Regions from separate parts of the Arthrobacter sp. NicSoilB8 genome, predicted to be linked through region 1. Evidence: riboswitches for the same ligand, from Rfam matches in the RefSeq annotation. Region 1 holds a riboswitch; each other region holds the start of a gene.
What was found. A riboswitch is a leader RNA that binds a small molecule or an ion and turns the genes downstream of it on or off. The one in region 1 is predicted to bind cyclic di-AMP.

Region 1 (9,750 bases):
TGGGCCGAGGAACACGAGAAGACGAAATCGGGGTGCTCGTCCATGAGCGCGACGACGTTGGAGAAGGTCCGCGCGCACTTGCGGATGGTTTCCCGTACGGGCCACAGCCAGGCTGAATCAATATGGGCGTGCCCCGTGGCCACGAGCCGATGAGCCGAGGCATACGCCGGCCGGGACAGGACCTCGGCCAGGGCTGACCGTCCCGCATCCGCGGTGCCGGCAACGTCATCGGGGTCCATGATGTCCAGCATGCGTTCGAGCGCCCGCAGGATCTCATGGCGTCGGGGCAGGTCCATGGGAAGTTCGTGCATGAGCCCGCTAAGGGCCAGGATGTCCTGCTGCAACTCCCAGACCGTCTGGTTGCGCTCGGCGATGGCGATCCTGCCGAGGCGGTATTTCGGCTCGCTGCCCGACGTCGCCTTGTCGCCGTAGGGGGTGGCCGCGAAGGTCCAGTTCTGTGACAGGTCGGGGTTGGCGGCGGCTTCGACGTAGAAATCGACGGCCATGCCGCCGCCCAGGAGCTTGAGCGGGATGTACTGGTTCCGTGGTGAGATCGCCTTGATGATGGTCCCGTCGGACCGCCACGCGATGCCTTCGCACTGGAAGCCCGGGAGATCACCGCTGAAACCGAGGTCCACCAGGACTTCCACCGATGTGCCGGCCGCCGTGCCCCAGGTGTCCGGCACCTCGCCCTGGAGCCGCAGCCACTTGGTGCTCCAAGGACGGCCCCAGGCCGCGCCGTGTTCCTGGGGCATGAACTTGTGCCGCAGCGCCTCCAGCGCCGGTACCGGTTCCTCCGGCGCGTCCCAGTTGCTTAGCGTCAGGGGAATGCTGCGCGGGTACACCGCGGGGCCGATGCGGTCACGCAGAAAGCGGTCCAGCCGGACTTCGGTAAGACGGCGGTCATCGTGCAAGGTGTTCCTCTTCAGCCCGGGGTCCGATTGACTCCAATCGGTGGATAAAACTTACGCCGCAGGCAAGCCTTTGGCCAAGTGCCGACGTTGGCCGGTCCTGCCGGCCAGCCGTGCCTCCCGGCCCGATGACCGGAGCAGGTGCCCGTTCCAGCCGACGGCGCTGGCCGCCCGCGCTAGCCCACAGCGCTAGCCGACCGCGGGGGACGGAACCTTTATGCGGTGCTCGCCCGCGTACACGTTCAGGCTGGTCCGGCGGCTGAACCCTGCCAGGGTCATCCCGCTGGCCTCGGCAAGCTCGACGGCGAGGCTGGAGGGGGCGCTGACAGCGGCGAGGACCGGAATTCCGGCAAGGGATGCTTTTTGGACGAGCTCGAACGACGCCCTGCCGGACACCTGCAGCACGGTCCCCCGGAGCGGAAGCATGCCTTCGCGGAGCGCCCAGCCCACGACTTTGTCCACCGCGTTGTGCCGTCCGACGTCTTCCCGGAGGCACAGCAGCTCCGCCGAGCCGTCGTCGGAGATCCTGAACAGACCGGCGGCATGCACGCCGCCGGTGACATCGAAGATGTCCTGGGCGGAGCGGAGGGCGTCCGGGAGGGCCGCCAGGGTTGCCACGGGAACGGTCAGCGGATCCCCGGCCGGGCTGTAGTGCGAGGATTTCCGCACCGCATCAATCGAGTCCGTCCCGCAAATGCCGCAGGAACTGGAGGTGAAGACGTTGCGTCCGGTCTCCGGACGCGCGACGTCGGGCCGGAGTTGAGCCTCCACAACGTTGAACGTCTGCACACCGTCGGCGTCTTCGCCGGCGCAGAACCTGAGCGAGACCAGCTGCTCGGGGGTCCAAATGACACCCTCTGAGACAAGGAACCCCGCGACGAGGTCGAAATCATGGCCAGGCGTTCGCATGGTGACGGAGAACGGCATGCTGCCGAGACGGATTTCCAGCGGCTCCTCGACGGCAAGGACGTCCTCCCGGTGCCGGACCGGGAATTCGAGAGCCTGCGGGGAACCGTCCAAGACGATCTTGTGCACCTTGCGGCGCTGTGTCAGGCGGCCCATCCGGTACTCCTAAGCAACATGGTGTGCGGTTGTTTTGATTCTCTGGCTGGTTCCATCATTGCAAGCGCCGGACCGTGAGGCCAGCGCAGCGGGGGTGGTGGACCTTCCGTGGGCCTGTTCGGCGGACCTGTCCCGCTCGGGACCGCGGGGCCTGATCCGCTTGGCGGGACCGGGGGACCCGATCGGGCGGGACCGGCCGGGTTCGCGCCCGGGTGCCTGCGGTCTTCAGCCCAGCAAGGCACTCCAGTCCACCGGCCCGTCGCTGGCTGCGGGTTTCCTGGCCGTCCGCTTCGCGGCGGGCTTTGGCGCGGCGGAGGCGGTCGCCGGGTCCGGGAGCGGTGCGCCCCACGGGAGCGCGAAGGCGGGGACCAGCTCGCCCAGCTGCACGCCGTGGGGCGGGACCACCAGGACTCCGTCGGCGGCGGCCAGGCCCCGCATCATTCCCGGTCCCGTGTGTTGTGCCGGCGACGCCATGCCGTAGAGCAGGCGGAAGGGCATGAGCCGTGTCCGGCCGGGATCGGGGTCAATCGTCGAGCCGCAGGGCACCTCGCTGAGCGGAGGAATGGGACGGTGCCCCAGGGCTGCCAGGAGAGGGGCTCCGATGGTGGACAGCGCCATCATGGCCGCGAGCGGGTTTCCCGGCAGGCCGAGGATGTACCTGCCGTCCGGCAGTTCGGCCAGGACGGCGGGGTGGCCTGGCCGCATCGCGATCCCGTCGATCAGCAGGCGTCCGCCGAGGTCGGCGACCGAACGCCGGAGGTGGTCCGTTCCGGAGCGTCCCGTGCCGCCGGTGGTGATGACGACGTCGGCGGGCAGGCTTTCATCGGCGGGCTCGGCAGCCGGAGCCGAGTGTTTGTGGCCGGAGGGATTCCCGGTGGGGTCGCGGAACGGCTCGCTGGCTGCGCCGCCGGGCTGAGCGCGGGTGGGGTCGCTGGCCGCGGTGACGGGCTCGTTGTCCTCGAGGGCGGCGAGCCATTCGGCGTAGGTGTCGCCGATTTTCAATTCTTCCGTGCAGATCCCGCCGAGCATGTCCACGACGGCCGCCAGTTGGGGTCCGAACGTGTCGCGGACCTGCCCGGGCGCCGGCGTCCCCGATGTCACAACCTCGGAGCCGGTGAAGACGAGCCGCACCACGGCCTTGCCGAGCACGGGAAGCATGTCAAGTCCGGCCAGCGCGGCGAGGGCGAGGTGAGCGGGGTTCAGGACGGTGCCGCGCTTGATCAGGAGGTCCCCTGCGGCAGCCTCCTGCCCCGCCTTCCTGATGTGGTCACCGTTCCGCGGGTCACCCGGCTTCGCGGTGCCGCCCAGCTTAAGCACGGGCAGGCCGTCCTCGTCGGTGTCGATCACGCCGCTTTCACTGCGGAGGACCGCCTTTGCCCCGGCCGGGATGAGGCCGCCGGTGGCAATCGGACTTGCCTGGTGCGGCGCCAGCAACTGGTTGGGTTCGGCCAGGACCCAGGGGCCGCTGCCGTTGACAGCCCAGCCGTCCATGGCAGAGGAGGCATAGTGCGGCATATCCTGCAGGGCGACCACGTCGGCGGCCAGGGTCCGGCCCAGGGCCTGCCGGAGCGGGACGGGGGCGGCAGGGATGGGAGTGGCACAATCGAAAGCTAGCTGCCGGGCCTCCTGCCACGTGTGCGCCAGGTGCCGGTGCTGAACCTCCGCCGCGTCCCCGTCTGAAGTGTCCGTACCCGAAGTGTCTGCCGCCGCGACCTGGGCTAGCGTGTCCCGGTCCGCGTCGGCCTGACCCGATATGTCTGTGTCGGCGATGTCTTGTTCTGTATGGATAAACGGAGCCGCAGGGCTGCTGTCGGGACCGTTCCCGGGGCCGCTCTCATGCCCCTGTTCGCCAGGGGCAGCCGGTCCGCCGCCGTCCGGGGGCGCAGGCGTCATGCCCCGGAAGCTTCGGCGGCTGCGTAGTCCGTGGCGAGTCGGCGCGCGACAGCCATGGCGGCCTGCATGGAGGCGGTGTCCGTGGCCCGCCCGGAACCGGAGGCCAGACCGGCGGCAAAGCCGGCAATGAATGTGGTCAGCGGCGCCGCCGGGCGCACCACGGAATGGGCGGCCACGCCTGCCAGGGCGAGCACCTCGTTCACGTCAATCTCAATGTCTTCCAGCTCCAGCGCCTGGAGCAGGGCACGGCACCAGTCTTCCAGCGTTTCATCCTGGCTCTTCACCGTTTTGCCTCCATGGTCGAGTTCAGCTGCGGAATTCCGGACCGGTTCCCGGACCGAGGTCTGGAAACCTGTCGGACATCCCTAATGCGGAAGCGTCATCCCAGGTGTCAACATCATCCGTGGAACCGGAGGGAACGCGAACTTCCCGCACGTCCAGCCTAGCAAGAAGGGCGAAGACCGACGCGTTTTCCAGGCTGCCCGCGCGCGCGGCGTCCTCGGCGCATCGTTGTAGCCCGGCCGTGCTATAAAACCCCAGGAGCGGCTGCTTCCGGCCGTCAGCCGAGACGGCCATGACGCCGTCGCGCCCTTCGCTGCCCGTCGTACCGTCCGGCGTCACAGCGGGCGAATCAGCGGGCGAAGCGGCCAGCGCGTCGGCCAGGGTGCGGACGGCCGCGGCCGACCGCGGCATGTCGCAGGCGAGGACAAGGATGAACGGCGCGGGGTAGCCCGCTTCAGGGCGGCCAGCGTAATCGGCGGCCAGCGCGCCCACTCCCGCGGCGATGGCGGCGGCCGGGCCCGCGAACGGCGGGTCTTCCCGGCAACTGAGGACGCCGACGGGCAGGCCCCCGGGGTCAGGACCGACGACGACCGTGCGCCCTGCCGCGGCCGCGGAACGCAGTGACCGCTCCAGGAGAGTGGCGCCGTCGTAGATCAGCCGGGACTTGGGCACGCCGCCCAGGCGGGACGACCGTCCCCCGGCGAGAATGATGGCATCGAACTCCACCGGTTCAGCCTATCGCGGCGGGGGCTGCCGACGGTTGCCGCCGGGCCGGCGCCGCCCCCGGCTCCTTCGAGCGGCAGGCGGCCGCTCCGGGTCACCGACGCAGGGGCCTGGTTCAGGCGGCCGATTCAGGCAGCAGGAACGGGTCCCACGCCGGCGTCGGCTTTTCGAGTTCCTTGATCTGCCAGATGGTGCCCTTCGGCGGCCCCGGCACGAACCCGACCTTCCAGCCCATCTCCGCTGGCGTATGGTCTCCCTTGGCGTTGTTGCAGCGCAGGCAGGCCGCGACCAGGTTCTCCCAGGAATCGGCGCCGCCCCGGGACTTGGGCTGGACGTGGTCGATGGTGTGGGCAGCCTTGCCGCAGTAGGCGCAGCGGTGGGCATCGCGGCGGAGCACGCCGCGGCGGCTGACCGCTGTCATCGTGTTGTACCGCGGCCGGATGTACCGGTTCAGGAGGATCACGGAGGGGCGGCCCAAAATGTCCTGGGGGCCGACGACAGGGTCCTCACCTTCGGCCACGACGCTGGCCTTTCCGGTCAGGACAAGGACTAGCGCCCGGCGGAAGGTCACTACCGCCAGCGGTTCATATCCAGCATTCAGAACGAGTGTGCGCATCCGCATACCTCTTCACGGCCGCACCCGCCAGGGGCACGAGGGCCGGCTGCCCTGTGCATGGTCGGGCTATGGATCGACAAGACAAGAGTAAACACTCAACTGCCGGATCACCGAATATTTTTTCACGGACGCGGTGATTGACGCGGAAAGTTAATGAGGCGGTAACGCAAAAGACCCCCGCCTCACAAGAGGCGGGGGTCTTTTGAAGTGCGGAGGGCTTGTGCCTAGCCGCCGACGCGGATGAAGACCGGGCCGGAGCCGACGTTCACGCTGTACAGCGCGGTGGTGCCACCGTTCCAGCCGCCGTGGACGGCCATGCCGTTGCCGACGTAAACAGCGATGTGGGCCAGGCCCACGCCGCCGTTCTGGTAGTAGGCGAGGTCGCCCGGACGTGCTTCGGCGGCGCTCACGGTGCGGCCGAGGGACAGGTAACCTGCCGGCCAGCCGTGGTAGTGGATGCCGGCCGCGGCCAGGGCGTTGGTGGCGAGGGCGGTGCAGTCCTGCGCCACGCCGATCTGTGCGTAGGCGGCAGCGGCGATGGTCGCCCCGGCGCCGCTTCCGATGCCGGCGGGAGCCTGCGCAGCGACGCCGCCGCTGACGCCAAGCTGGGCGCCGCCGGCCTGGGAAGCCGTGGCGTCCTGGACCTGCACGACGGGCTTGGGAGCCTCGACGACGGGAGCCGGCGACGTGGTGACGGCGGGCTTCTCGTAGGAGATCGCAATGGTGGACGCGGCCGAGATCGTGGCCGGAGCGGACGCCTGGACCTCAAGGGCGGAAGCGGAGGTGGATTCGCGCTGAACGTTGGTCTCAGCAGCGTTGGCTGCGATTCCACTGGTCAGAACCAGACCGGAAGCTGCGGCGATGACCGCGGCCTGACGGCCCATGCCGCCGGCGTTGTCGCCGACTGCCTTGGCAATAACAGCCAGCGAGTTGGTCTTGGTGACCTCGGCGCGGTGCCGTGCAATGGTTGCACGAGTAGTCATTAAGTTCTCTCTTTCGTGATCCTTGGACCGCGCGTTTTTGGGCGCGGACTGAGGACGCTCCGGCATCTTGGGGGTACGCCGGATCGCCCCGAAATGGGTTACTTAGCGAAGGGTGTACTGCGAAGACGCGCCAAAAGCGGGAACTGCATGCTGTCCGGACTCAGTGGAAATCGAGCCAGCGGAACGTGATCCAATCCGGGCGCCGGCAAGGGCGGCACGAGACATGGATTTCAGCGGGCTCATAAGAGCCGCGCCAGTGCGCAGACGCGCAGCATTGTGGCGTGAAGACACGAAAGTAGCCTCTCCCAATGCCTACGAGGTGAGCTGTCGGATTCGGATGGGAGTCACCCGGCCGCGCTGCTTCCTGGGAAGCGTTGCGACTTAACCCCAAGGCCTTCTTTCGAAGGCCAAAATTGGTTCCCCCGCCCCTGCCAGACGATGTAATGCGAACGGACCTTGAGCGGTGGCAGAGCTAGGCAATCCACTCAAGAGCGCCAACTTCGGAAAAGTTGGCGTGCTTCAAACCCTACAGGAGTCCGGACCCAATGTCACATTCAGATCACGGCGTGTCGCGTGGATTTGAGAGCGGCCCATCATCTTTCTAGAGCCAGCCGAGCGGGTCAACGACATCGCCGTTGACCATGACTTCAAAGTGAAGGTGGCAGCCCGTGGAGGCGCCCGTGGTGCCGCTCATCGCAATGACATCGCCGCGGGAGACCTTCTGGCCGACCGTGACCGACGACGAGGACAGGTGGTTGTACGTGGTCTCCAGGCCGTTGCCGTGATCGATCACCACGCGGTTTCCGCCGCCGTAGGGGTGCCATCCGTTGAAGGTAACGGTGCCGCTGGCCGCTGCATGGACCTGAGTGCCGCACTGGGCGACGTAATCCTGGCCGCGGTGGAACTCGCCCGCGCCGCCGGTGATGGGGCTGACGCGGTAGCCGAACGGCGAGGCCGTGACCATCTGGTCCAGCGGCGCACCGAGCGTGCCGGCCGATGCCGCACGGGTGATGCTGCCCACGGACTGCGCACTCAGCAGCTGCTTGAGCTTCCCGTCCGGATCGCCCTTGGTGGTGACGGCGGTGCGGCTGAAATCGACCTTCGCGGCGGCGGCAGCCGTGACATCCGGCTGCACTGCGGCGGCCAGGGCGCCCGATCCGTCGGTGTTCGAGGCCATGACCGGGCTGGTGACGGGGACCGTTACCGTGAGGATCAGGCCGGTTGCGGCCAGGGCGATCCCGGCCTTCTGCCCGACGCCGCTGGCCGCTGCGAAGTCCGTTACCTGACGGAACGGACCGCGCCGGCGACGGCGTTCATCCCGGTGCACGTCGCGCGGGCGTTCGGCCGTATAGGCGAGTACGGGACGCGGCTCCGGAGCGGGACCGCTCGCGCGGCGACGGCCCCTGGCGGTCTGGGTGGTCAAGAACGGTTCCTCTCTGGATAGCCTGCGAAGTTAGCTGTCGGATTCGGGTCAGAGAGATCAAAGACCCGGTCCGCCGTTGCAAGCGCCCAGACACAGGGGCATCCTCAGGGATCCCTCGGTGGAAGTTGCTTGCCGCTGACGGACTTCACCCCAAGGCTGCCGAAGAAGCAGCCGAAAGTGGTTCCCCCGCCCCTGCCAGAAGGTGGTTCTGCGACTGATCCGCTGGCAGGGCTCGGCTTCGGATCAGGTAACGCTTTGGTATCGGTACTGGCCACTAACTATAGGCGATTAAGCCGCCCGGTAATAAATCCGTAATCGCTTTTGTGCACAACTCATGGGTCGTCCCATCTCCGGGACGTCGTGGCTGGTCAGGCGACTGTTACAAACACGTGCGCGGCAACCTCGGGCGGCAGCTCCAGCGCGCCTTCGATATCCGGGACCCGGACCGAGATGTACTCCCCGACCCGCTCCAGCGACACCAGCGCACCGGGCCGGATTCCGCCCTCGTCGAGCTGGGCCAGGAGCTCCGGTTCCACCTGGATCGGCTCCGCGAGCCGGTTGACCCTGATCCGCGAGCCCGGACCGTAGCCGGCCATGGCGTCCAGCAGGTTCACAACCCCGTCCATGTGGGCGCCGGAGGGCGCACCGCCCAGTTCCGCAAGCCCCGGAATCGGGTTCCCGTAGGGCGAAACCGTGGGGTGGTTGAGCATCTCGAAGATGCGTCGCTCGACGCGTTCACTCATGACGTGCTCCCAGCGGCAGGCTTCCTCGTGGACGTAGGCCCAGTCGAGCCCGATCACGTCAGCCAGCAGACGTTCGGCGAGACGGTGCTTGCGCATCACGCCGACGGCGCGTTTCCGCCCGGTTTCTGTCAGCTCAAGGTGCCGGTCGCCCGAAACAACCACCAGCCCGTCACGTTCCATCCGGCCGATGGTCTGGGAAACGGTGGGGCCGGAGTGGCGGAGCCGTTCGGCGATGCGGGCGCGGAGGGCGACGATGTTTTCTTCTTCAAGTTCCAGAATGGTCCGAAGATACATCTCCGTGGTATCGATCAGATCCGTCATTCAGCTCAGCTCCTCGAGCGCAGTCCTTGCGTCATTCCCACCGTACCGCGTGCGGGCTGCGTGCAGGATGCGCCCTGGCGAGATCCGCCGTACGTTCGCAGGACAGCCTAGCCTATTTTGAATTACTCCGGATAATCCTTCGTCCTGCCCGGGCGGCCTCACGCCGTCCGCCCTCCGGCCCTTCGCGCGGCGTCTCAATGACCGGACTGTGACAGCCCATTTTCCGTATCGCCGGGACCTGTGAGGCAAAATGGCAAGGCAGAATAAAGAGGGGTGTCCGTTGTAGCCATCCCCATCAGGCCATCTCCCAGCCACGCTACGAACCAGCCGAAAATTGGAGCAACTGTGAGCGACACCAGCATCACGATCCCCGCCAACCTCCTCCCCCAGGACGGACGGTTCGGCGCCGGGCCGTCCAAGGTCCGACCGGAGCAGATGGAGGCCCTCGCCGCGGCATCGGCGAAGCTGCTGGGGACCTCGCACCGCCAGGCGCCCGTGAAGAACCTGGTCGGCTCCGTCCGCAGCGGCCTCAGCGAGTTCTTCCGTGCCCCGGAAGGCTACGAAGTGATCCTCGGTGTCGGCGGCTCCACCGCGTTCTGGGACATTGCCAGCTTCGGGCTCGTGGAGAACAAGGCGCAGCACCTGTCCTTCGGTGAGTTCGGTTCGAAGTTTGCTTCGGCTACCAACAAGGCGCCGTTCCTCGCCGAGTCCTCCATCATCAAGGCCGAGCCCGGCACGCGTCCCACCGCCGTCGCGGAGTCCGGCGTCGACGTCTACGCGTGGCCGCAGAATG
Region 2 (9,750 bases), 2.0 Mb from region 1:
CCACCGGCCCCCGCGGCGATCGGCGCGGCGCCGGGCGCGGCGGCAGGCGCTTCAGCCGCAGCGGCGGGAGCAGCGTCGGCCCCGGTCTCCCCGGCAGCGGCGGCTGCGGCAGCAGGCTTGGTGGCAGACGCAGCGGCCGCCGCCTTAGGTGCTGTGGCCGCCGAGGACGTGGAGGCCGCGGCGGGGCGCGAGGGCTCGCTGGCCGCTGAAGGAGCAGCGGTGCCCGCCGTGGGCGCCACGCTGCACCCGGTCAGGGACAGCGCGCCGACGGCCAGCGCAAGGACTATTTGATTGAAGTGCTTTGGCTTGAACTCTTCTGCCGTGAATTCTTCTTGCTTGAACTGTGCTTTTTTGAACGGTGTTTGCTTAAACAACGGACCCCTCCGGGCTTTGTGACTGGCGCACCTAATCGTCGCTGCGAGGGCGGCGGTGGGTGCGGGAAGCTTCATCCGGCCCCTGCCGCAAGGGCACGGGCGAGCAGACGCCGAACGGCGCAACCGGGCCCGGGTGAGGGCAGCCCGGGGGCCCTGCATTCGGGCCTGGCCTTCACGGCCAGGGCCCAACGTTACTCGATCGTTACCTTGGCCCGCAAACCTCCAGTCATGCGGCCGGCGGTTTGGCCGCGGGGATCCGGCGCGTACCCCGTGACCGCACCCATGTCATTCTCCGGGCGGGAAAGCGTAGGCGGCAGCAATCTGTGCCGGGGCAGCGCCGTAGGACAAGAGGATCTCGTCATGCGCTTTCAGCGGGAGGTCCCGGATGCCGGCGTCGTACTTCTGGCCGTTCACGTAGAGGGTCCAGCCGTCCAGCGGTCCCGCCCCCGTGCCCGGGGCGCCGCTGCCTCCGAGGACGCCCCATTCCGTCAGGAACTGCCCGAGGGTGAAGACCCGGCCCGCGGTGGGGGACTCGATGTGGACCACGCCCGTGGTGTCGTGGGTGTGCAGCGCTGAGATGCCGTTGGGCCTGTGGTCCGGTCCGGCGGTGATGCCGATATTGGCCGGCACCGCGACGGGCTTGCCGTCCTTCAGTACGTCCAGATGAGCGTGATAGTGGTCGACATTGCCCTCTGCTGTCAGCACCTCAAGGCCGGCCTGGGCGATCCGGCCGGGCGCCCCTGCGGTGTCCAAGGCAAAGTCGGCGGCCGCCGCCGGCGCCGGGGCCTGGGCCGACGGCGCGGTGGACGGCGCGGGGGCAGCGCACGCCGCCACCCCCAGCGTCACGGCGGAAAGTGCGACGGCGAGTGACAGCTTGGTGTGCATGGTTTCGTGAACCGCTTTCGATCGGAGACCTGACCTGATCAGTCTAGGCAGACCGACAGGCAGTCGGACAGGCAGCCGGACAGGCAGACGGGGACACAGGCGGGACAGACGGGCGAGTCAGAGGGACCCTTCGAAGGGGCCGCTCAGGACGGGTTGGTACCGCGTTTCCGCCGCGGGCAGTGAGGGGCAAGAATGGACCCGTGAGTGATGCTGGCGAATTCATTGACGCCGCGCTGCAGCAGGAGAGTTCCTGGAGCCGTGCGGACGAACTGCAGTCCCGGCTGGGAAAGGAACCCGGGGGCAGCGGGCTCCGGGTTTACGGCGCCTCCGTGGGTGCGGTGCGGGGAACCATCCGCAACGCCGGCCGCCGCTATCCCGGGCTGTCCCGTGATGAGATCACAGCGCTGAGCTCGGAACTGTGGGCGTTGCCGGTTTTCGAGCGGCGCCTGGCCGCGGTGGTGCTGCTGCAGACGAATGTGTTGCTGTTGACCAACTCCGACCTCACCCGGCTGGAGGGCTTCATCCGGGAGGCGAGGGTGCGGGACCTCGTGGACCCGCTCGCAGTCGACGTCGTCGGCCCCCTAGTGAACGGACTCGACGTACTGAGCCGGGTGCGGGCCGACAGCGTGCTGGACCGGTGGGTGCGTGAGCCTGACGCCTGGCTGCGCCGGGCCGCGCTGCTCTCGCCGCTGCTGGCGCTGCGCGCGGGCGCAGGGGACTGGGACAGATTCGTCCGCCACGCCGTTTCCGTGCTCGACGGGACCTCCGGGAGGTTCACTTCCGAGGCCGACGCCGACGCCCTCACCGACGGCGCGGTGGTCCGGGAGGCGGTTTCCCGGGTCCTGGCGGAGATGGCGAAGAAGAGGCCCGAGCTGCAGTTCACGTCCGCCCGAGGGTGACCGGTCCGCCCCGGCAGCGGCTGCCCGCGCCCTCGCTCAGCCTTGGGGATCGCCCGGGTCGCCTGGGCCGACAATGGTGCCGGCCCCGCCGGATTTTCCGCCGGAATTCGCGGGAAGCGCGAACGTCCTGGCCGCCCGTGAACCGGCAACAGCGCTCGCGGCGATGGTGACCAGTGCGCCCACCAGCAGCGCGGCGGCCTCGCCGGGGAGCAGCACCTGCAGCTGCGTCCCGATGCTCGCCGCCGCCACGGGCACGCCGAGCTGGGCCGCGGACAACACCCCGAGGGGCAGCGGGAGCCCGAGGAACACCAGGCCGGCGTGCGTCAGCAGCGTCCCGGCACCCAGGGCCAGGCCCAGACCAATCATGTCCGGATGCCCGGCCAGGTCCCTCAGCGTCAATGAGGCTCCCAGCCAGACGAAAAACACCGGCCCCAGGAAGCCGTCGCTAAGGGCGAACAGCTGCCGGGCCAGCCGCCGCGGTTCGCCGACGGCGGCCACCACCAGGCCGAAGGAAAAACCCGCCATCATCACCGACACGTTGCTGAAAGTCGCCACGCCGGCCATTGCAAACAGCGCCGCCAGTTGGAACCTCAGCTCGAGGGCGAACTTGCGGTTTTCCGAGAGACGGTGCACGCGCCCGCGGATGCCCTTGTCCTCCAGCCAGCGCAGCGCGACATAGAGCGCCACCGCACAGCCGGTCACGGTGAGTGCGCCGAGCGCCGCCCGGCCGGCGTGGGGCGGATCCACCAGGAGCGGCAGCGCCACAATGCAGGCGATGTCGGCGATTGCCACCTGCGCTGTCATGGCGACGACATCGGGTCCGCCCAGGCGCAGCGAATCGACGATTGGAAGGACCAGGGCAGCCGAAGAGGACGCCAGCAGCACGACGTAGAGCGGGGCATGACCAGTCCCGAAGAGCAGGCCGATGCCGGTGCCGACTGCCACCGCCGCCGCCGCCGCCGCCGTCGCCCGGCGGGCCCCCTTGCCGAGGGCGGAGCGGATCTGAGGATCCCTCACGGGAACGTGGGTTCCGGCCACAAACATCATCAGCGCGAACCCGATGTTGGCCAGCAGGCTAAACGTCGGATCGGAGGGGTCCACGAGGGCCAATCCCGACCGCCCGATCACGATGCCGGCGAGCAGTTCACCCAGCACCACAGGCAACCGCCAGCGCACCGGCAGTGCCAGCAGCGGGCCGGCCAGTGCGACGACGGCGATCAGCGCCAAGGACAGGAACGTCACGGCTCGCCGCTGCAGGCCGGCCGTTGGACTGTCGGGCAGGCAAGCGCGACCGGGATGGCGGTGATGCCGGCCGTCGGCTCCTTCATCATGGAATGAGATTAGTCCCCTCTGCGGTGCCGTGCGCCAACTGTGCCGTGCGTCTAAGGTGCCTGCGTCTAAGGTGCAGTCCGCCGCTCCACTACCGCATACGCCTTCCCGTCCAGGAAGGCCCAGTCATTGACCACCATGAACCCGAGCGCGTCCACCCGGTCGTTCAGGACGTGCTCGTCGAAGCCGCCGTCCCGCGGTTCAGCATCCCAGGTGGACACGTGGACGTCCCCGCCGTCCAGGATCAGCAGTTCGGTGTTGACGTCGAAATCCTCCTGGGGCTGGTTGCTCAACTGGCAGATGGCGACACAGTGGCTGTTCATTTCGGGCCTCCGCTTCGAAGGTGGTGCTGGTGGCATCATCCTATGTGCGAAAAGCCGTGGCGCCCTACGGGCATTTGCCGGCCGGCACCGTGGCCTCCGTTACCTTAATGTGACATTCGGGTGCGGTTCGCGCTACCGTGGACATGTGCCTGTTGTCTCCGATACGGGCGCTCCCCAGCCGATTGCCTAACTCTGCCGCGGCCCGGGGGTAACTCGCATCAACGACCGGCAGAGACGGGGAAACCACTTTTGGCCTGCTGATAGATGCAGGTCTTGGGGTGAAGCCGCACAGCGCCCGCAACGACGGGCCCTTGAGTGCGGCCGGGTGACTCCCATCCGAATCCGACAGCTCACCTCGCAGGCATTGGGAGAGGCTACATCCATGTCTTCAATCCGTACTTTTGCGCGCCATGCCACCGTCCTCGCCGCCGCATCCGGCCTGGTCCTCACCAGCGGAATGGCAGCCAACGCTGCCGCGGCACCTGCGAAGCGCGACTCCGCTCCGGCGTCCACTCTGGACGTCAAGGGACTCGTCAGCGCGCCGGTCAGCGCCGATTCAAGCGTCAAGATCAGCTTTGACCGCCCCGCGGTGGCCACGGTCGCCGCTCCCGTCATCGAACAGCCCAAGGCTATTGCCGCGGCTCCCGCAGTGGCTCCCGCAGCGCCTGCGGCGGCACCGAAGGCAACCGTGCAGGTGCAGGCTGCTCCGGCCGCCGCCCCGGCTGCGGCGCCCGCCGGTGGCCGGAACGCCATCATGCTCTCGGCCGCCTACAGCCAGCTGGGCATCACCCAGGACTGCACCGCCATGGTGGAAAAGGCCCTGGGCGCAGCGGGCAAGCCCGTCGGCGACATCGGCCCCCGCGCCTTCCTTGGCCTCGGAACCATTGTGGCGACCCCGCAGCCCGGCGACATGGTGGTCCAGTCCGGCCACGTCGGCATCTACGCCGGCAACGGCCAGGTAGTCAGCGGCGGCATGAACGGCGTCAACGCGACGATGGTCCACCCGCTGTCCTGGCTCACCGCCACCGGCGGCGTGACCTTCGTCCGGGCCTAAGCCCGCAGGGGCCAAACAGTCCCCCCGGGATTAGCCAGACCGGAAAGACCGGCGATCGAATTCCCTTGGGGGCAAGCGATCGCCGGTCTTTCCTATGTCCGATTACTATGGGTCAGGTTGGCCTGGGCTTATTGATCTGGGCATGATTGTCATGGTCCGCCCGGCGCGGGTCCGGACTTCTCACGGATTTCCGACGCCCGCCAGCGGGAGCGTCATCTTCATGACGGTTCCCCCAGGACCGGTCGAGGCCACCTCGACGGAACCGCCTGCAGCGACCGCGATCTCCCGGACCAGGGCCAGCCCGATGCCAAAGCTCCGCTGTCCCTGTGATCCGCCGGTAGCGGAGGCCCGCACGAAGCGATCAAAAATCCGGGCCTGATCCACACCCGTGATGCCGGTCCCCGTGTCCGCCACGGTGATGACCGCGCGGTGCTGCTCGATCGACGTCGTGATGCTGACGCGGCCGCCCGGAGGGGTGTGGGCGAGGGCGTTGTCAGCCAGGGCCAGTACCGCACGGCGCAGAGCGTTCGCGTCGATCCGGGCCAGCGGCCGGGCCTCGGCGGAGAAATCCAGGCGCACGTCCCGCTGGCCGGCCACCGGCTGAAGGCTCCCGGCGACGCCGGCGGCGGCGCCGGCCAGATCGGCGGGCGGCGCCGAGCGGTCCGGGGCGTCCGTGGTTGCCGCGAGGAGCAGTTCGTTGACAATTCCGGTCAGCGTGGCGGCGTCCTCACGGATCCGGGCCAGGTCCTGGCCCTGCCTGGATTCGGGTTCGGTGTTGCGCTGGGCGAGCTGGATCCGGGTGTCCAGGATGGTCAAAGGCGTGCGCAGTTCGTGGCTGGCGTCCTGGACGAAGCGCCGCTGCCGGGCCAAGGCGTCGCCGAGGGGCCGGATGGCGCTGCGCGCGCTGAGCCACCCGACGAAGCCCGCCAGCACGATTCCCGCCACGCCGGCGATGACCATGGCTTCGAGCACATCCTTGGAATCCAGGTAGGCGTAGGCCGTCCCGGCCGCCGGGCCCGGCACTTCCGGATGTGCGAGCTGATTCATGAGATAAAGGGCCGTGGCGGCGAGGAGCCCGAGAACCATGACCGCGCACGCGGCGCTGATCCGCAGGGCGACCTTGAGCGAGGCCTTGCGCAGCGTGGAGCGGTCCGGATTTTCGCCGTCGGTCCCTGCATTACTCACTGGCGTCGCCGATCTGGTAGCCGACGCCGTGAACGGTGCGGATGACGGCCTTGGCGACCTTCCGGCGAAGGTGGTGAACGTAGGTATCGATCATGCCGGGCTGGTCGGAAGCGTGGAAGTACGCCGCGAGGAGTTCGTCCCGGGTGAAAACCCGGTCAGGTTCCGCGGCAAGGGCCGCCAGGAGCTGGGCTTCTTTCGCTGTCAGTGACACCGCATGCCCATAGACAGACCGGACGGTGCGTTGCGCCGGGTCGAGTTCCCAGTCTCCGATCGTCAACGGTGCCGCGGCCGGAGCAAAGGTGCGCGTCAGGGCACGCAGGCGTGCTGCCAGCTCGGCGGCGTCGAACGGCTTGGTCACGTAATCGTTGGCGCCGGCGTCGAGTCCCCGGACTTTCTCGCCGGCATCGCCCAGGGCGGTCAGGATCAGGATGGGCGTGGCGATGCCTTTGGACCGCAACGCCGCGATGAGGGCGATGCCGTCCATTACGGGGAGCCCGCGGTCAATCACCATCACGTCCCAGGCCTGGGTCAGCCCCAGGTGCAGGCCGTCACGGCCGTCGGTCACCAGCCGGACCTGGTAATCCGGCTCCAGGAGCTCGGCGATGAGTGGCCCCAGGACACCGTCGTCCTCGACCAGCAGCAGGGACGGGCGGTCAGCGGTTGTCATGGCACCTATTCTTCCGCGGCCATTTCCCGGGTCCGCAGTCCGTCCCCAGTTCCCGCAGCCGTGTCGCCGTCCCCGGTTCCCGCAGCCGTGTTGCCGTCCCCGGTTCCCGCAGCCGTGTTGCCGGTGTCCGTGCGTCGGTGGGTGCGGCGGCGCAGGAGCTGCACGGCCCCCGGCACGACCGAGACGAGGACCAAGGCGACGGCAATGGCGTCGATGTTCTTGGCGATGATGTCAAAGTGTCCCAGCCAGGTGCCCAGAAGCGTGACGGAGGCTGACCAGGCCACCGCGCCGGTGACGTTCCAGAGGGTGAAGTACTTGTATTCATAGCGCGCAATCCCGGCGCTGAGCGGGGCAAACGTCCTGACCATCGGCACGAAGCGGGCCAGCACGACGGCGGCGCCGCCGTGCCGCCGGAAGAAGTCTTCCGTCGTGGTCAGGTGTGCCGTCTTCAGGATCCGGGCATCGTCCTTGAACCATCGCCGGCCGAAGGTGCGCCCCAGCATGTAGCCGACCTGGTCGCCGGCGATGGCAGCCGCGGTGACGACGCCGATCAGCACCGGCAGTGTCAGCTGCAGCTGCTGGTGCAGGAGTCCCGCGGTGAACAGCAGCGAGTCGCCGGGCAGGAAAGGGAAGAGCACGCCGGACTCGATGAAGACCATGAGCGCAATGACGCCCAAGGCGCCCGGGCCCAGGCCGGCGAGCAGGCTTGCCGGGTCCAGCAGCGACGGCGTTCCGGCCTGTGCGGCGGGAAGGAGGGTCGAAATGTCCAGGATGTGCATACTCATTTCCTCTCGGGGGCCGGCGGCCGGGTGACGGCGAGGGCCGGAAGCCGGTGCGCCAGCCGCGGAGCGGCCAGATTCCACAGCCCGGCAAGCAGTACCACCGCTGCGCTCGCGGCGAGGAACGACGCCACGACGTCGGTGGGGTAGTGGACGCCGATATACAGCCGGGACCAGGCCACGACCAGCGCCATCGCTGCCGCTCCCACGGCCGTGACCCGGGCCAGGCGGGTTCCGCGGGCCAGGAAGTACAGCGCGAAACCCAGGGCCACGGCAAAGGACACGTGGCCGCTCGGGAAACTGTTGGAGCCGGTTTCCGGCGACAGGGGATCGAACAGCATGGCGGGGTTGGGCCGCTGGCGGGCGACGATGAGCTTGAAGAACTCGCTGGCCACCCAGCCTGAGGATGCCACAACGCCGAAGGCCACCGCCTTGACCAGGCCGCCGCGGAACAGCCAGATGTAGAGGGCGGCGGCGCCGATCAGTCCGACGCCGGCCACCGGTCCAAACACCACGTTCAGCAGCATCGCGACGGCGGTCAAGGCCGCGGCGTGATGCTGGCTGAGGTCCTGGTCGACGCCGAGTTCGGCGGCGCTAAAGCCCGGCACCAGCTGCGCCGCGAGGCCGAGTGCCAGGACGGCAACGGACAGCAGGACGCCCAGCGGCATCCAGTGACGGACCTGGGGGAGGACCCATGGTGGCGGCGCCACGGCGGGACTTACGGCATCGGGGGGCACGGCGGTGGGTCGCACCGCGGTGCGGTTGAGTGCTGTATCGCGTTCAACGGGGGCGGGTCCAGTCATGGGATCCTCCGGCTCGGGACAAGGGCGCCCGGAAGGGCACCGGTCACCACTCTTCCGCCGTGCCATTAAGAAACGCTTAAGAAGTGCTGCGGGGCGTGCCGCCGAGCATTCCCGCCACGACGAGCTGCGGGGCCCTCTACGCGGCGTAGCGCAGCAGTGCCACCCCGTTGCCAAAGGCGTGCGTTTCCAAGAGCCGGAGCTGGGCCCGGCTGTCCGCATCCTTGAACATGGGGCGGCCCCGTCCAATCAGTACGGGGTGGACGTACACCCAGTATTCGTCGATCAGCCCGAGCCGACGGAAAGTATCTGCGAGTTCAGCCCCGCCGAGGGCCATGTCCCCGCCCGGCTGCGACTTCAGGGCCAGGACATCCGCCGCCACGACCTCCCGGACCACAGTGGCGTTCGGGCCGGCGGCCGTCAGGGTCCGGGAGTAGACGATCTTGGGCATGTCCCGCCAGATGTGGGCGAACTCGGCCATCGGGGGACTGACGTCGGGGTCCATGTCCGCGGTCGGCCAGTAGTCTTCCATCAGCTCGTAGGTGACGCGGCCTTCCAGGAAGGCACCCATGGGGGCGAGCTTTTCGTTCATGTGGCGGTGCAACTCCTCGTCCACCATGTGCCAGCTGATGTCGCGGTCCAGTCCCTCGAAGAATCCATCGAGGGACACCTGCATGGCCAGGATGATTTTTCGCATCGCCGCTCCTCTCCCTTTCCCCAGAGTACGCCGCGGCGAGATCCTGCCGCTTTGGGCGTCAAAAGAGGTCGAGGGTACGTTCCCAAGTGCATTTCGGCAGGATCTTGCCGAAACCGATGCAATACGGCAGGATTGGAGCCAGCAAGCGGCCAACCGGCAGCATCCTGCCGACTGGCGGGCGGGAGTGATGCCCCAAGCGGTTATGCGCGGAGTGACGCGCGGGACAGTTATGACACGCGGGGCACTTATACAGGGAACGGGCTGATACGGGATTGAGGTGCGGGGAGTGGGGGGAGTAGGCGCGGGAGTGAGTGATGCCCTCTCTGTGGCGGCGGGCATCCGGAGCGCCCGCAAGGATGCCGGTATCACCCAAGAGGACCTCGCCCACCTGGCCGGAACATCGGTGCGCACCGTCCGGACCATCGAGACGGGCACCGGGAACCCCTCGCTGCAGGCCGTCATCGCGGTCAGCAATGTCCTTGGCCTGCACCTGACGGTGCGGTGATGATGCCGTGATGCGGTGCCGAGATGCCGTGCAGTGGTGGCTGTGGAGTGAAGGCAGTGCAGTAATGGCGGTGCAGTGATGGCAGTGCTGGCGCCGGGGGACCTGCAGGACCTGAAATTTGTCCGGTCCGCGGACGTGTACAAGAACGGGGCGTTGGCCGGCCGCCTGAACCGGACCGGCTCCGGCGGGGTGAGCTTCGCCTACCTCAACGCCTATGTCTCCTCCGGCCTGCCCGCCGTGGCCGTCTCCCTCC
Region 3 (9,750 bases), 170 kb from region 1:
GCCGGGTGAACCACAGCCCGGCGGCCAGCAGGATCAGTGCCGCCGGAAGCAGCCAGGACACCTCGCCGCCGAAACTGGTCCCGAACATCCGGGTGATCCCGGCCGCGCCGCCGAAGCCTACGTTGCCGTTGCCGCCAGGGCCCCCGGCGTTGCCGCCTCCGGGCATGCCCCCGCCGGACCCCGTGATCCGGCCCAGGCCGTTGTAGCCGAACGTGAGTTCCAGGAAGCTGTTGGTTTCCGAGCCTGCCATGTAGGGGCGGACCGTGGCCGGGGTCAGTTGGAAGAGCACCAGGTAGCTTCCGGCCACCACCACGATCCCGGCGGCGGCGGCCAGCAGGTGCAGGAGCCGGCGGCCGAGGGTGGCGGGCGCCGCCCACAGGTAGGCCAGGGCCAGCCCGGGCACGATCAGGAAGCCCTGCAGCATTTTGGTCAGGAAGGCCAGGCCGATCACGGCGCCGGCAGCCGCGAGCCATTTCCAGCCGGCCTTCTCGATGGCGCGGGTAGTGAGGTAGGCGGCCAGGACCAGGCACAGGGTGAGCATGGCATCCGGGTTGTTGAACCGGAACATGAGGGCGGCCACGGGGGTCAGTGCCAGGGCGCCGCCGGCGAGGAGGCCCGCCGCCGGTCCGGACACGCGCTTGACAGTCAGGTAGAGGAGACCGGCGGCGGCCACGCCCATGAGTGCCTGGGGGATGAGCATGCTCAGTGCCGAGAATCCGAAGATCCGTCCCGCGAGGGCCGGGATCCAGAGGGCGGCCGGCGGCTTGTCCACCGTGATGGCGTTGCCGGCGTCGAGCGAGCCGAACAGCAGCGCGGTCCAGTCCTTGGTCCCGGCCTGGATTGCCGCGGCGTAGAAGGAATTGGCGTAGCCGGTGGCTTCCAGGTTCCACAGGTACAACACCGCAGTGAGCACCAGCAGCAGGGCTGCGGAGGGCCGGACCCAACGCGCCTGCGGTCCGAACAGCAGGCGTTCCCGGCGGCTCCGGGGTACGGGCGGGCCTGATACGGGCGGGTGCGGCGCCGTCCCGGCTGGCTCGGGCGCCGGGGCGGGCGTTTCCTGGACCGGCGGGCTGCCGGCGGGCGAACCGGCCCGGGCTCCGCCGGTGGGGCTGATGGTTGCCGTCATTTATTTGGCCGTTTCTGTGCGGGGGAGGGAAGCATCGGTGCCGCTTTGCGCGGGAACAGCATCGGGGGCGCCCTGCGCCGGAAGGTCGGGGATGGGTCTGTTGCGGAAGACCACCAACCGGAAGAGCAGGAATTTGACGGCCGTGGCCGCCAGGTTGGCGGCGGTGACCGTGACGAGTTCGAGCCAGCGGTCCGGGGACCCGCCTGACGCGCCGTGAACCAGGGCGAGGGCGCCCGAGGTCAGGGCGAGCCCGATCCCGAAGACCAGCAGTCCCTCGAAGTGGTGGCGTGCCGCCTGGCTGCGTCCTTGGATGCCGAATGTGAAGCGCCGGTTGGCCGCTGTGTTGGCCACGGCGGTGGTGAGCAACGCGAGGAAGTTGGCCAGCTGCGGGTCCATGATCCCGCGGCAGAGCAGGAAGATCACCAGGTACGCGAGGGTGGAGGCCACCCCGATGCTGCCGAAGCGGACGAGCTGTCCGAAGAGGCTTCCGCCGGGGCTTTGTTCCTGGGACCGTGATGAGGCCGGCAGCGGCCCGCGGGCCAGGGCGGCACGCAGTTCGGGAACCGGAATCCGGCCGGAGACCAGGTCACGGCTCAGCCGTGCCATGCCGCGCAGGTCCGCGAGGGCAGTCTGGATGATGTCCACGCTGGAATCGGGGTCGTCGGTCCAGTCCACCGGGACTTCGTGGACGCGCAGGCCGCACTTTTCGGCCAGGACCAGCAGTTCGGTGTCGAAGAACCAAGCGTTGTCCAGCGTGTGGGGCAGCAGCTGCCGTGCCACGTCCGCCCGGATTGCCTTGAAGCCGCACTGCGCGTCGCTAAAGTGGGCGCCGAGGAGTGACTGCAGCAGGAAGTTGTAGCTGCGCGAGATGAATTCCCGTTTGGGGCCGCGGACGACGCGCGAGTTGCGGGTCAGCCGGGTCCCGATCGCCAGGTCGGAGTGCCCCGAAATGAGCGGGGCGAGGAGGGGACCGAGCGCTGCCAGATCGGTGGAGAGGTCCACGTCCATGTATGCCAGGACCGGCGACGGCGAGGCAAGCCATACCTTGCGAAGGGCATGGCCGCGGCCTTTTTCGGCCATGTGGACCACGTTCACCTCGCGCAGCTCGCGGGCTACGCGTTCGGCCGTCTTGAGCGTCCCGTCGGTGCTGGCGTTGTCCGCCACGGTGATCCGGAACGGGTGCGGGAAGGAGCCGAGAAGGTAAGTATGGAGCCGGCGCAGGCAAGCTTCGAGGTCCCGTTCCTCGTTGAAGACCGGGATGGCGACATCCAGCACCGGTGTGCTGGTACGCGTGTCTATGGGTGAGCGCCGGCTGCCGTGGCTGGTCAGAGGCCCGTCAAACGGGCCAGGGACGGGAGTATCGGCCAGCACATGCCCCGATGAGGCAGGCCCGGACGGTGCAGGCCCGGACAGTGCAGACCCGGACGGTGCACGTTCTGACGTGGCGGCGGACGCCGCCGGACCGGCCGGCGGCGCCGCGGAGCGGGGAAGGGTTCCTGTGCCCTGGTCTGTGAATGTCATGGCTCAACTTTCCCGGCGGCCCATATGAGGGCTTTAGGGTCAAGCTGTGCGGGGGCTGTGGAAGTTCGGCCCGCTCCCGGTATGGCACACGCCTAAGAGGCCCCGGATCACGAGGATCCGGGGCCTCCAAGGAGGGGCTGGGCAGGCGGGGCCGGCTGGTGCCGGCTTAGTACCAGTTGTGCGCCAAGTGGAAGTTCAGGGCGCCGCAGGGTGAGCCGTAGCGCGTCTTGACGTAGTTCAGGCCCCAGTTGATCTGGGTCCGGTAGTTCGTCAGGTAATCGGCGCCGGCGCTCGCCATCTTCGAGGCTGGCAGGGACTGGACCACGCCGTAGGCGCCGCTGCTGGGGTTCTTGGCGGTCGTCTTCCAGTCCGATTCCTTGGTCCAGAGCTTCTGCAGGCACTGCATCTGGCCCGGAGCCCAGCCGTAGCTGCCCAGCTGGGCGGCGGCGTAGGCCTGCGCGCCGGCGGGATCGTCGACTGCGACCGGAGCCGCCGCCGGAGCCGGTGCTGCCACGGGAGCGGGAGCCGGCGCAGGTGCTGCCGCGGGTGCCGCTGCAGGAGCGGGTGCGGGGGCCGCGGCGGGTGCCGGTGCGGGCGCGGGGGCAGCAGCAGCCGGGGCGGCCGGCGGTTCGGCGGCCTTAACTTCCGGGAGCGTGGGGGCCACGTTTTTTCCCGCCGGAGCGGTGGGAGCAGCGATCTGGACGCGTTCGAAGTTGAGCTTGGCCAGCGGGTCGGCACTGGTGGCCGTCGAGGTGTTCGCAACATTCGCCCCGTGCGTTCCCGGTTCTGCTGCCTGGCTGGCGGCGGCGCCGCCCACCAGCATTGCGCAGGCGACGGTGACGACGGCGGCGCGGTGGCCGGTGATGCCGAGCCCGGTGGCCAGCCGCGACAGGGCGGATGCCTGCTTGGCTGGTTCGGCGCGGTGACGCGACTTCGTGGAGTGTGCAACGCCGTCAGGGCGCGTTTGTACCTGGAGTTCAGTCATGATCGCCTCTCAACGCCTGCGGAGTTAGCTGTCGGGTTCGGATGAGGTCATCCGGCCGCACGGAAAAGTCACGTGTCGGCTTCACCCCAAGGGCGCATATGTGCAGAATGCCCGGGAACTCTGGGTCCCCCGCCTCTGCCTCGTCTAGCGGAATCCGGGAAGCGGCAGAGTTTGGCGTCCATCCGGATGTGCGGCGCCGATGGCAGCGCACTCCTACGACGCTACAGGACGGCGACGCTTAAGTCACATTTTGGTAACAGGAGTCACAGCGGCGGGGTGTCGGCTTGTGTAGACCCTTGGGCCGCATTCGTGGGCTTACGCGGGCGCGGATGGGGGTGCCGCGGGCAGCCGAACGGCGAACTCCGTCCGGCCGGGCCTGGACGTGACCTCGACGGTCCCTCCGTGGGCCTCCACGATCGACTGGACAATGGACAGGCCCAACCCGCTCGTCCCCTCGGAGGTCGGCGCGGGAGCCGCCATGCCCGCAGCTCTGGAGGCTGCGGACAAACCGCCGGAAACCGTGCCGGAAAGGGTGCCGGACGCAGTGCGGGCTCCCGCCGCTGCGACCGCAGGCTGGGCGGCGGTGCCCGCCCGATTGGTGCGCGAGGCGTCGGCCCGGGCGAAGCGGGCGAAGACGCGTCCGACGAATTCGGGGTCGATGCCGCTGCCGTTGTCCGTCACTGTGACCACCGCGCTGCCGTCAGCCGAACGCATGACCCCCGTGACCACCTTCGTCCCGGGTTCCGTGTGCTTGCGTGCGTTGGACAGGAGGTTGGCGAGGACCTGGTGCAGCTGGGTCGCATCCCCCCGCACCACCACGGGCTCGTCCGGGAGTTCCAGCTGCCAGATGCGGTCCGGGGCCATGACCTTTTCATCGCTCACCGTCTCGATGGCCAGCTGGGTGAGGTCGACGTCGGTGACCTTGAGCGGCTGCCCCTCGTCCAGCCGTGCCAGCAGTAGCAGGTCTTCCACGAGGGTGGTCATGCGCTCGGACTGGCTCTGCACGCGGGCGAGGGATTTCTCGCCGTCGGGCGTGAAGTGCTCGGTCATCCGCATCAGCTCGGTGTAGCCGCGGATGGCCGTGAGCGGAGTGCGGAGCTCGTGCGAGGCGTCGGCAACGAACTGCCGCACCTTCATTTCGCTTTCCTGCCGTGCCTCGAGGGCGTTGGAGACGTTGTCCAGCATCTGGTTCAGCGCGTAACCCACGCTGCCCACCTCGGTTCCCGGATGGGCCACCGACGCCGGGACGCGCACCCCGAGCGCCACCTCGCCCGCGTCCAGCGGGAGGCGGGAAACCTTGGTGGCAACCTCGGAGAGCTGTTCCAGCGGCTTCATGGTCCGCCGGATCACAGCCGTCCCGGCGAGGCCGATCAGCACGAGCCCGCCCGCGGAGACCACCACCATGGTCCAGACCAGCGAGGCCAGGGTGTTTTGTTTTTCTGCCAGCGGGAGCCCGGTAACGATCACGTCGCCGTAGGGTGCACGCACGGCAGTGAGCCGGTAGTCCCCGGCCGAGAGGGTCCGGTCCACCGGCAGCCCGTTCGGGGTGAGCGCCAGGAGGACGGCGTTGTCGTCCGGGGAAAGGCTCTTGCGGGTGGCGTCCCCGGCCAGGAAGCCGGGGTTGCTGACCTCTCCGCCCTGTATGCGTGCGTTGAGCGTGCCGATGCCCTGCCCCCGGGCCTCAAGAGGGTCCGGACGCCCGTCCGGGTTGCCGGACACGGGCCGGCCGAACTCGCTCGAGCGGTGGGAGGCCTGGCTGAGCTGGTCATCGAGCTGCCGGGTCAGGAACAAGTCCATGGAGGCATAGCTGAACAGTCCCACAGCGCCGCAGATGGCCACGAGCAACGCCATGGCCACGAGGACCAGTCGGGTGCGCAAGTGCCACGTGGAGGGGTTGCGCCAATCGCGCCCGGGGACGCGGGTCACACCGGAAAGTGAGGGCACGGATCAGTCCGCCGGCTTGAGGACGTAGCCTGCGCCTCGCACGGTGTGGATCATGGGCGCGTGGTTGGCGTCGACCTTCTTGCGGAGGTAGGAAATGTACAGTTCCACGATGTTCGCCTGGCCGCCGAAGTCATAGTCCCAGACCCGGTCCAGAATCTGGGCCTTGCTGATGACCCGCTTGGGGTTCTCCATGAGGTAGCGCAGCAGTTCGAACTGCGTGGCGGTCAGGTGCAGCTCCTCGCCGGCCCGGGTGACTTCACGAGTATCGACATTGAGCACAAGGTCGCCCACCACGAGTTCGGCGGTGTCCATGGCGGCCACCCCGGAGCGCTGGACCAGCCGGTGCAGGCGCAGCAGGACCTCTTCCATGCTGAACGGCTTCGTGACGTAGTCGTCGCCGCCCGCCGCCAGACCGGTAATGCGGTCCTGGACGGCGTCCTTGGCCGTCAGGAACAGCGCCGGCACCTCCGGCGCGAACGCGCGGATCCTGCTGAGCAGCTCGACGCCGTCGAACCCGGGAAGCATCACGTCCAGCACCAGCACGTCGGGACGGAATTCCTTGGCAAGCCGGACCGCAGCGGGCCCGTCGGCCGCCACGGCCACGGACCAGCCTGCCATCCGCAGGCCCATGCTCATGAGTTCGGAGAGGCTGGGCTCGTCATCCACCACGAGGGCGCGGATGGGGGAGCCGTCCGGGTGCGTGAGCTGGGGAAGGTTGTTGGTCATGGAGTGCGAAGTGGCCATGGGACAACTCTCCGATCTGCCGGTTAGGCGGGGCTTTGGGGACCCTGTGCGGCACCTGTGAATCCCAGCCTAGCGAGCTGGACGCCTCGGCGGGGCCCGACTGGCTCGATCGACGGGACATCCAGCCGACCTTTCGGTCCCGCCGGAAGGTCACAGGCACGGCTGTCGGCCCGCACAGCCCAGGCACAGGATCGCTCAGCACTCTGGGGGTGAACACAGATCCGCACCCCCTGAAGGAGAAACACCATGAGCGGTCAGCATCCCGGAACCGGTTCCGGGCCAGCCCCAGCATCCGACCCCGGCGCCGCGACGGCGCCCGCACCAGTGAACACGCCCCCTGCGGCCGGGCAGCCGGCCCCCGGCGCTACCACCGGGCCGCACGACGCCGGGCAGCCGGCCGCCGCCGTTGTCTCCGGCTGGGGTGCGCTGCCCCCGGCGTCGACGGTTCCTGCGTCGGCCCCCGCCTGGGGCATGCCCCGGCAGGAGCCGCCGGCCCCTGCTGCCGCAGCAGGCTGGGGCGCGCCGGGAGCCTTCCCTAAAACATCCACTGCGTCCAAGCCATGGACCCCTCGGCGCGCGCTCGCCGTCGCCGGGGCCGCAGCCGTCCTGGCAGTCGGGGCGGGCGTGGGAGTCTACGCCCTCACCTCAAGTTCTGCGGCAGCCGACGGAACGACGCTCGGCGCGGCTGGCGGACAAGGCGCCGGCGGCCAGGGTTTCGCTCCCGGTGCGCCGGGTTCTGCGCAGGACGGATCCGCGGGCGGCGGCATGCCCGGGCAGGGCGGTCCAGGCGATTTCGCGGCCGGCGGCCTGGGCGGAATGGGCGGCGGCCTTTCCGCAGCCGTTCATGCCGAGTATGTGGTGCTGCAGGGGAGTGAATACACCACGATGGCCGAGCAGGTGGGCACCGTGAGCGAGGTCAGTTCGTCCGCCGTCACCGTCAAGAGCAGCGACGGGTTCACCCGCAGCTATGCGCTGGGAAGCGACGTCGTGGTGAGCAATCTGCAACAGCGGCGCCAGCAGGCCGGCGGCACGGGCACCCAGCTGAGCGTGGCGGACATCGTCGCCGGCGGGACGGTGCGGATCGTGGCGGCCAAGGACGGCTCCGGCTACACGGCATCCTCCGTCATGGTTGTGGCGGCGACTTCCACAGGCCAGACCAACTAGTCCCGCCAAGGCGCATATTAGGGCGCGCACTGCCGCCGGGTCCGGCCAGCCCGGCGGCGTGCCCACTCCGTGGACGGCCAGGCGGCCCGCAGGGCACCTGCCCGGTTTTGCCGCTTTGCGATGCTGTGAATTATTTCTGCAATCCGACGCTCGCGACCGAATAAAATTCGGAAAAAGTCGCCCGCCAACCCTTTCCGTCGGAAAAACACTTGTTATTTTATTACGCCGGTGGAATTGTGACTTGCGCTACAATTCGACGATCCGTCTCACAATGTGGAACCAGGGGTCCATTGTTACTTGCACGTTCGCATTGTTACGTTGCACACTTCAATTGTGAACAAGAACTCAACAGCACCTGCAGACGCAGCTTCCTGGATCAGCACACCCGCTGGTACCGAGATGCGCTGTTGTCGAATGCACGCCTAACTTTTACACCCCAAAAGTTTCTAGGCATTCGCCCCCCAGCCCAGAGTCGGGCGCCCCTCCCCAGTTTTCATTGCGGGGAAAGTAGCATTCGAGCCGCGATGACGGCCATTCACATTGAGGTAAGCATTCCATGTCAGTTGCATCCGGATACGTCCACATCTCCGTCCGTAACGCCAGCAAGGCCGGCCAGGCCTCCGGGATTCGCCAGGGCTTTGGCGGCCGCTCCGCCTTCGCCCCTGCCGGATCCGCCGGCAGCTTCCCGGCTCCCGGATATGCAGCCCAGGGGTACAACCCTGACTCCTACGGCCAGCTCCGTGCCGTTCCGCCTGCTCCCGCCACGGCGCCCACTCCCGTGATCGCTCCGGGCACCGGCGGCGCCGTGCGTCCGGCCCCGAGCGACAACGTCGCCCGCGGCTTCGTCCTGTACATGGGGATTGACGAGGAAACCGCAGCCGCTGCCGGCACCTCGATTGCGAAGCTGGCCCAGGAGATCCGGGCCTACGCACAGTCGCTCGTTGCCGGCGCCGAGAGCTACGCTGCCGTCGCCGTCGCGCCGGCCAGCGCCCCGGGTTCCGCCCTCGACGTCGTCCGCTCGACCTTCGGCGACCCGACTGCCGGGGCCCGCCAGCGCACCGAGACCGCACGACTGCAGCAGCCGCAGGATCCGCGCCCCTCCGGAGTGCTGATCGACCTCGCCCGCCGTGAGGTGCACCTCGACGGCGAATCCCTGAACCTGACTTTCAAGGAATTCGAGCTCCTGAACTACCTCGTGGAGAACGGCACCCGCACCGTGGGCCGCGACGAACTCCTCGAGGGCCTGTGGCGCAACGCCGAGGAAGTCCCGAACGAACGGACCATTGACGTCCACATCCGCCGCCTGCGTTCCAAGCTCGGCCGCCTCGCCAACACTGTGCGCACCGTCCGCGGCCAGGGATACCGCTTTTACGAGCACCCGGAGGTCGTCGTCTGGGCCGCTCCGGAATACTCGATCTAGCTTCTAGCCCACGCAAAGCGCCCGCCTCTTCTTAGGGAGCGGGCGCTTTCGCTTTCGCGGCACGATCCCTCGGCGCCTGCGCTCGCCTCTCCCCGCCGTCCCCCTAACCTCGCAAGCTCGGTCAGGGAACCCCGACGGCGGAGCTCACGCAACAACGGCGCTTTCGGGATGTGCCGCTGCGCTACAGCGCCCGCGCTGCGCATTGGGCGCTTTGGGTGGGCTGACTGACGGGCATGTGCCTCCGCGGCTGAGGCCCCAAATCCGGCGAGCCGCCGTTAGTGAGTGGCGGTTGGACTCTGTTGCGTTTCTTGGGTCCGGCGTAGTCTCGGACCGTTGAGCCGACTATTGGGAGGAAGACATGTCTGTTGCACGGATTACTACCCTGAGCGCGAACTCCAAGACCTCGTTTGATGCTGCCATCAAGGAGGGTATCGACCGGGCCAACAAGACCCTGCGCAACGTCACGGGGGCGTGGGTCAAGGAACAAAAGGTTGAAATCAGCGACGGCGCCGTCGTTGCCTGGCATGTCGTGCTGGAAGTGACCTTCGTCCTTGAGGACTGAACCGCCGCTGCTGGGATGCGCGCCCGGGAACCAGCCGCCGCATTAGGATTGGGTCATGAGCGCGCATCACATCAAACGGCTGGTGATCATGCGGCACGCCAAGTCCGACTGGCCCGGCGGGGTTGCCGACCACGAACGGCCGCTCGAAGAGCGCGGCCACAAGGATGCCCCCGTCGCCGGAAAGTGGCTGCTGAAGCACGACCTGGTGCCTGATTTCATTCTCTGCTCCAGCTCGCTCCGGACCCGCCAGACGTGCACCTGGGTGTGCCACGCGCTAGGCGACA

Region 2: linked by a shared signal. The riboswitch ahead of LDO15_RS12880 (hypothetical protein) and the one ahead of LDO15_RS04095 (NlpC/P60 family protein) in region 1 are both predicted to bind cyclic di-AMP.
Region 3: linked by a shared signal. The riboswitch ahead of LDO15_RS03395 (hypothetical protein) and the one ahead of LDO15_RS04095 (NlpC/P60 family protein) in region 1 are both predicted to bind cyclic di-AMP.

What each region holds. Positions count from the first base shown of each region.
Region 1 covers NZ_AP024655.1:896,589-906,338, reverse strand. The annotation lists gene LDO15_RS04125 (glycoside hydrolase family 38 C-terminal domain-containing protein) at 1-914, opposite strand, end outside; gene fdhD (formate dehydrogenase accessory sulfurtransferase FdhD) at 1,101-1,973, opposite strand; gene LDO15_RS04115 (molybdopterin molybdotransferase MoeA) at 2,199-3,866, opposite strand; gene LDO15_RS04110 (DUF6457 domain-containing protein) at 3,863-4,150, opposite strand; gene LDO15_RS04105 (NTP transferase domain-containing protein) at 4,173-4,874, opposite strand; gene LDO15_RS04100 (HNH endonuclease) at 4,987-5,487, opposite strand; gene LDO15_RS04095 (NlpC/P60 family protein) at 5,712-6,470, opposite strand; cyclic di-AMP (ydaO/yuaA leader) riboswitch at 6,766-6,949, opposite strand; gene LDO15_RS04090 (M23 family metallopeptidase) at 7,072-7,893, opposite strand; cyclic di-AMP (ydaO/yuaA leader) riboswitch at 7,898-8,111, opposite strand; gene LDO15_RS04085 (metal-dependent transcriptional regulator) at 8,262-8,957, opposite strand; gene serC (phosphoserine transaminase) at 9,303-9,750, shown strand, end outside.
Region 2 covers NZ_AP024655.1:2,857,506-2,867,255, reverse strand. The annotation lists gene LDO15_RS12905 (glycoside hydrolase family 16 protein) at 1-374, opposite strand, end outside; gene LDO15_RS12900 (DUF4430 domain-containing protein) at 660-1,259, opposite strand; gene LDO15_RS12895 (DNA alkylation repair protein) at 1,460-2,158, shown strand; gene LDO15_RS12890 (cation:proton antiporter) at 2,195-3,400, opposite strand; gene LDO15_RS12885 (hypothetical protein) at 3,556-3,810, opposite strand; cyclic di-AMP (ydaO/yuaA leader) riboswitch at 3,984-4,188, shown strand; gene LDO15_RS12880 (hypothetical protein) at 4,193-4,864, shown strand; gene LDO15_RS12875 (HAMP domain-containing sensor histidine kinase) at 5,045-6,049, opposite strand; gene LDO15_RS12870 (response regulator transcription factor) at 6,042-6,716, opposite strand; gene LDO15_RS12865 (VTT domain-containing protein) at 6,722-7,495, opposite strand; gene LDO15_RS12860 (phosphatase PAP2 family protein) at 7,498-8,298, opposite strand; gene LDO15_RS12855 (dihydrofolate reductase family protein) at 8,435-8,992, opposite strand; gene LDO15_RS12850 (helix-turn-helix domain-containing protein) at 9,300-9,497, shown strand; gene LDO15_RS12845 (HipA domain-containing protein) at 9,576-9,750, shown strand, end outside.
Region 3 covers NZ_AP024655.1:725,830-735,579, forward strand. The annotation lists gene LDO15_RS03385 (glycosyltransferase family 39 protein) at 1-1,126, opposite strand, end outside; gene LDO15_RS03390 (bifunctional glycosyltransferase family 2/GtrA family protein) at 1,127-2,647, opposite strand; gene LDO15_RS03395 (hypothetical protein) at 2,814-3,632, opposite strand; cyclic di-AMP (ydaO/yuaA leader) riboswitch at 3,632-3,819, opposite strand; gene LDO15_RS03400 (HAMP domain-containing sensor histidine kinase) at 3,948-5,576, opposite strand; gene LDO15_RS03405 (response regulator transcription factor) at 5,580-6,320, opposite strand; gene LDO15_RS03410 (hypothetical protein) at 6,567-7,484, shown strand; gene LDO15_RS03415 (winged helix-turn-helix domain-containing protein) at 8,041-8,904, shown strand; gene LDO15_RS03420 (dodecin family protein) at 9,263-9,466, shown strand; gene LDO15_RS03425 (histidine phosphatase family protein) at 9,522-9,750, shown strand, end outside.